Linked DNA regions of Fibrella aestuarina BUZ 2. The protein of the gene in region 1 interacts with the protein of each later gene in a pairwise test. Links are inferred from orthologs where the notes say so. Each region holds a gene or a part of one and is shown in the gene's direction. Other genes may lie near its edges.

Region 1 (3,190 bases):
CCGACCTACAGGGCGAGGCGATCGAGCAATTCCGCGATTATTGCAATTTTAACGACGACTTTGTGCTGCAATCCAGCGAGTACGATCTGACGTTTGCGCTCCTGCAACGGTATAAGCAGTATTCGCGGCGCTAACTGGCCGTAGTTCGTTACAAAACAGCCACATAGACCTGCCTTGTTATCAGGCTGAACCGAACGTTCGGCGGCATCTGGTTGTTCTCTTTGTAGACCACTTCCTACCGTTTTACTGCCCATCACTGCTTGCGCCGTTGGCGCGATATGATCGGTTTGCGTCTATATTTGGCCGCAACCTATCCTGTTAGCCTGTATTTACCCGACGTATGAAACGCGAAGTTGTATTCCATATCATCAACTGAAAGACACTTTATGTCGAAGAACCTAGTCATTGTCGAATCGCCCGCAAAGGCAAAAACAATCGAGGGCTATCTGGGCCACGACTTCACCGTCCGGTCGAGTTTTGGCCATATTCGTGACCTGCCCAAAGATGGCCTTGCCGTCGACGTGAAGAACGGCTTTGCCCCTTCTTACCAGATTTCGCCCGACAAAAAGCAGTTGGTGAGCGAATTGAAACGACTGGCCAAAGACGCCGATGAGGTTTGGCTCGCGACGGATGATGACCGCGAAGGCGAAGCCATTTCGTGGCATTTGAAAGAAGCGCTGGGCCTGAAATCCAATACCAAACGGATCGTTTTTCGCGAGATCACGAAAAACGCGATCCAGAAAGCCATCCAGCAACCCCGCACCATCGACCTCGATCTGGTGAACGCCCAACAGGCGCGCCGCGTGCTCGACCGGCTGGTGGGCTACGAGCTCTCGCCGGTGCTGTGGCGTAAGATCAAAGGCGGTAGTACGGGCCTCTCGGCGGGCCGGGTGCAGTCGGTCGCGTTGCGTCTCGTGGTTGAACGTGAGCGCGAGATCGACAAGCACAACGCCAAATCAAGCTATAAAGTAACAGCACAGTTTCTGGTTGATGGCGGCAAAATTCTGAACGCCGAACTGCCCAAAAACTTCGCGACGGCAGACGAAGCCCGCAGCTTTTTGGAGCAGTGCATTGGGGCTACCTTCACGATCCGGAATCTGGAGGTGAAGCCCGCCAAAAAGTCGCCGGCGCCCCCGTTTACGACCTCTACCCTGCAACAGGAAGCCTCGCGCAAACTCGGTTATTCGGTAGACCGCACGATGCGGATCGCCCAGAACCTATACGAGGCCGGTAAGATCTCCTACATGCGGACCGATTCTCTGAATCTGTCGGAAGAAGCCGTCGAGAAAGCGACGACCGAGATCCGGGCCGCGTTCGATGAGCGCTACGTTCATCAACGGCATTTCAAGAACAAAAACGAGTCGGCGCAGGAAGCCCACGAAGCCATCAGGCCGACCAATTTCAGCGACCATAGTGCGGGGGCCGATCGCGATCAGAAGCGGCTGTATGAGTTGATCTGGAAACGGGCCATTGCCTCGCAGATGGCCGACGCCCAACTCGAACGCACCACCGTTACGATCAACATCCGTACAACCGGTCGCCCGACCGAGAATTTCCCCAGCGACCTTATCGCGCAGGGCGAAGTGATCAAGTTCGACGGCTTTCTGAAGGTCTACCTTGAATCGAAAGATGATGAGGATGACGAAGATGCCAAGGGGATGTTGCCGCCGCTCACGATTGGGCAGGAACTGGACCTGAGCCAGATGAAAGCGTCGGAGAAGTTTACGCGCCCGCAGCCCCGCTACGCCGAAGCCTCGCTGGTGAAGAAACTAGAAGAAATGGGTATCGGCCGTCCATCGACCTACGCGCCAACCATCTCGACGATTATTAACCGTGGGTACGTTACCAAACAGGATAAACCCGGTCAGGAACGTGCTTTCCGCGAAATCACGCTGGAACGCGACGCCCTGACGGAGAAAGTCGGTAAGGAAACCTATGGTTCCGAGAAGGCTAAACTCTTCCCAACCAACACGGGCATCGTGGTCAACGATTTCCTGGTCGAATACTTCCCCGACATTGTTGATTACAAGTTTACGGCCAACGTTGAGCAGGAATTTGACCTGGTGGCGGGCGGCAAGCTCGAATGGCAGCGGATGCTGGAAGCCTTCTACGGCGATTTCCACAAGAACGTAGAAGAGATACAGGGGTCCAACGTGGCGTCGTTCAAAACCGGCGCGCGCGAACTGGGCATCGATCCCAAATCGGGCAAGAAAGTGTCGGCCCGGCTGGGCAAATACGGAGCCTACGTGCAGATCGGCGAATCGACCGACGAGGAAAAACCGCAATACGCCAATCTCCGCGACGGTCAGTTGATCGAGACTATCTCGATCGAGGATGCGCTGAGCCTGTTTGCGCTACCGCGCGAAGTGGGTTTCTTCGAAGATCAGGCGCTCACCATCGGCATTGGCAAGTTTGGCCCTTACGTGAAACACGACGGCAAATACGTCTCGCTCACGAAGGAAGATGACCCCTACACCATCACGGCGGAGCGCGCCATCGAACTGATTCAGCAGAAGCGGGCCGAGGCCGTCAGCGATACGCTGGGTGAGTTTGAAGGCAAACCCGTCGTTACGGGCAAAGGCCGTTTTGGTCCCTACGTGAAGTTTGAAGACAAGTACATTTCGCTGGGCAAAGGCGAACAGTTGGCGGGCCTGACCCTCGAACGGGCCATCGAACTGATTCAGCAGAAGCGCAACGCCGAGGCCAACAAATACATCAAGGAGTTCCCCGAACGGCCTGAAGTGAAAGTGGTCAACGGGATGTATGGGCCGTATCTGGCCGTGGGTAAACGTAACGTGCGCCTGCCGAAAGACATCGACCCCGCCGAACTGACGCTGGAAAAATGCCTCGAGCTGGCGGGTGAAGACCCCAAGGCCGAACCGGCAGCCAAGAAAGCGGCTCCGGCGAAAAAAGCCGCGGCCAAGCCCGCCGCTAAAGCACCGGCGAAGAAAGCCGTTGCCAAGAAAAAATAAAGGTAACTGTGAGACCGAAGCGCCAGTTTCGGCAGGCCAAATGGGATACAGATCGTGCCCCAAGCCTGCCGAAACTGGCGCTTTTGCTTTACCAATGACCCGTAATCTGCGTATCTTGTTCCTATGAAAACGCGTAAGAAAATCGTCGTTCTGTCGGGGGCGGGTATCAGTGCCGAAAGTGGCATCGCCACCTTCCGCGACTCAAATGGGCTCTGGGA
Region 2 (2,787 bases), 4.4 Mb from region 1 along the record:
CTTCAGAACCGCCACATATTGCAGCGCTTCCGGGATAAGGGCGCAAAACGCTTCGTTGTGCCGCCATTCTTCATAAAGATCATCCACGAATTCGCGAATGGTCAGGGGCGCCATGACCCGAATTTTGGCTTCGTGAATAACCCGGTTCGAGGCCCACACATTCCAGAAAGCGTACACGGGTAAACCAATCAGATTGATTACCTGAGGAATGACAAAACGCCCTGCCAGTGGCCGCAATGCGACTTTCAGCACAAAGCTGCTGATGACTGCTTTGACTTGATTGACTACGAAAAACGCGGTCAGGCCCCACTGCGGCAGGCCCAGATAGGGGTCGATACCATAACGTAGCAAGCCTTTGTCGGCCCCGTCCCGGACGGCTTCGGCCAGCGCGTACAGGTGGCGTTCGTACTGGGCATCGTGCTGACGTGGGAACTGGCAAACCGCCATCACATACCGTACGGCCCGCAGGTTGATGTACAACAGTGCATAAACTTCAAGGTAAACCAGTAAGATAGCGTACAGCGTTGTGATCAGGGGTAGGTCGACCGAGTAGCCGAATAGAGTGGCGCTGTTTGATGCGAAGAAAGCAGGCCACAGATACTGAGGCAGATACAGAGAAACCACACCAAAAATGCCCAGCAAGGCCGCCATCCCTAGCGTTTGCCGACGAACTTTGCCAATGACCTGGTTTTCCAGTTCATTCATGACAAACGGCTCGTCAGTCGGATGCGCCGAGTCTAAAGCCCGCCGCAGGTAGCGTAACGCTAACTGGTCGATGGGACCAGGCGTATTTTCGGGCGGTTGTGTAGACATTGGAATGGTATGCATTGGTGGCGGTTTTGTGGCTATATAACTGTCAGAAAGCGGCTGCTGTTTAGAATAAGTATTGGCTTACTGGTATTTGGTCAGTAGCGGCGTAACCCATTTTTGAGGATTAATAACCATCGACCATCAACAGACATGACACTTTTCGACGATACGTTTCGAACCATCACTACGGCTACTGAAGGTGATTTTCGGGACCGGGGCAGCAAGTTTCTGGGCTTTGCCTACCCAATCCGCTCCGAGGCCGATGCCCGAACGTACCTGGAGGCCCTGCGTAAAATTCACCCAAAGGCCAATCACCATTGTTACGCCTACCGGCTCGGCCTCGATCGTAACCACTATCGGGTCAACGACGACGGCGAACCGAGCGGAACCGCCGGGCGGCCCATTCTGAACGTGCTGTTATCGCGCGATCTGACCAATGTGCTTGTGGTGGTGGTGCGCTACTTCGGCGGTACGTTGCTCGGTGTGCCGGGGCTGATCAACGCCTATAAACTGGCCACCATGGCTGCACTCGACGTGGCCACGGTGGTAGAGAAAACGGTGAATGAGGTGTACCGGCTTCGCTTTCCGTTCGAACAGATGAACGACGTGATGCGCGTAGTGAAAGAACACCAGCTGACGATCCTGAAACAGGACTTCGATACCGCCTGCCTCCTCGACCTGGAAATGCGCCGCACGTTGGTGGAGGTCGTGATGGGCAAACTGGGGAAGCTGGATGGCGTAGAGGCAAAGAGCGTGGCGCAAGGGGCATCATAGGAATCAGGGATAAGTCATTTATACCCCTATACCCCGAGCCCTATGCCCCTTGCCCTACACCTGTTGCATCGTTTGCAGACGGCGGTAAACCCCTTCGTTGAGCAACAGGAGCTCGTCGTGGCGTCCACGCTCCACAATGCGCCCCTGGTTGATCACCAGAATCTCGTCGGCGTGCTGAATCGTGCTGAGGCGGTGGGCAATCACCAGCGTGGTGCGGTTGGCCATTAGGCGGGTAAGCGCCTCCTGCACCAATCGCTCCGATTCGGTATCCAGCGCCGACGTGGCTTCGTCCAGAATCAGAATGGGCGGGTTGCGCAGCACGGCCCGGGCGATACTGATGCGTTGCCGTTGCCCCCCGGATAGTTTGCTACCCCGGTCGCCGATGGTCGTGTGGTAGCCGTTGGGCATCTGGCTGATAAACTCGTGCGCGTTGGCAATCCGCGCCGCCTGTTCCACATCGGCCGCGCTGGCGTTGCTGCCAAAAGCGATATTGTTGAAAACGCTATCGTTGAACAGAATGCTCTCCTGCGTAACGATCCCCATCAGGTTACGAAGCGACGCCGTCTGGCAGTCGCGCAGGTCGTGTCCGTCGATACGTACCTGGCCCGCCGTAGGGTCGTAGAAACGCGGCACCAGATCGGCCAGCGTCGACTTACCCCCACCCGACGACCCGACGAGCGCGATGGTCTTGCCTTTCTGGAGCGTAAAACTGATATCCTTCAAAACGGGCGTGCCGGTTTCGTACGAAAACGAGACGTGCTCAAAGGCGATTTCGTGCTGAAAGTCGGTCAATTGGTAGGCGTTTGGCTTATCGGTAATGGCCGGTTGGGTATCCATCAGATCCAGTACACGTTTGCCCGATACCAACCCCCGCTGCGACGCACTGAAGGCATTGGAAATATCTTTGGCCGGCCGCGTCACCTGCGAAAACAGGGCCAGGTACGTCACGAAGGCAGAAGCCGACAAGTCACTCTGCCCTGACAGCACCAGCGAACCGCCATACAGCAAAATCCCCGACAACACCGCCACACCCATAAATTCGGAGAAGGGCGAGGCCAGCTCGCGCCGGTTGGCCAGCGCCCGGATCGCCTGCCGGTAGCCATTGTTTTCTTCTTGGAACTTGCCAACAATAAATGATTCCGCGTTGAAGCCCTTCACCACCCGCATGCCGCCAAAGGTCTCGTCGAGCACACTCATGAGGCC

The links. Proteins that work in one complex are often made in the same cells at the same time.
Region 2: the proteins of topA (region 1) and FAES_RS04695 interact in binary tests that used the Escherichia coli proteins (3 or more experiments, as listed by UniProt). The link is inferred for Fibrella aestuarina BUZ 2 from one-to-one orthologs.

The regions. Positions count from the first base shown.
Region 1 is NC_020054.1:5,561,116-5,564,305, forward strand. What follows is about bases 5-3,179. They hold topA (type I DNA topoisomerase), read left to right. Parts: upstream 5-386; coding sequence 387-2,972; downstream 2,973-3,179. Other genes in these bases: FAES_RS23010 (hypothetical protein), read left to right, coding at 5-134; FAES_RS23020 (SIR2 family NAD-dependent protein deacylase), read left to right, coding at 3,096-3,179. Also shown: more of FAES_RS23010, read left to right, coding at 1-4; more of FAES_RS23020, read left to right, coding at 3,180-3,190. UniProt on the Escherichia coli protein: Releases the supercoiling and torsional tension of DNA, which is introduced during the DNA replication and transcription, by transiently cleaving and rejoining one strand of the DNA duplex.
Region 2 is NC_020054.1:1,174,703-1,177,489, forward strand. Bases 1-2,772 are described here. They hold FAES_RS04695 (IMPACT family protein), read left to right. Parts: upstream 1-960; coding sequence 961-1,584; downstream 1,585-2,772. Other genes in these bases: FAES_RS04690 (LBF_2804 family protein), read right to left, coding at 1-813; FAES_RS04700 (ABC transporter ATP-binding protein), read right to left, coding at 1,639-2,772. Outside these bases: more of FAES_RS04700, read right to left, coding at 2,773-2,787.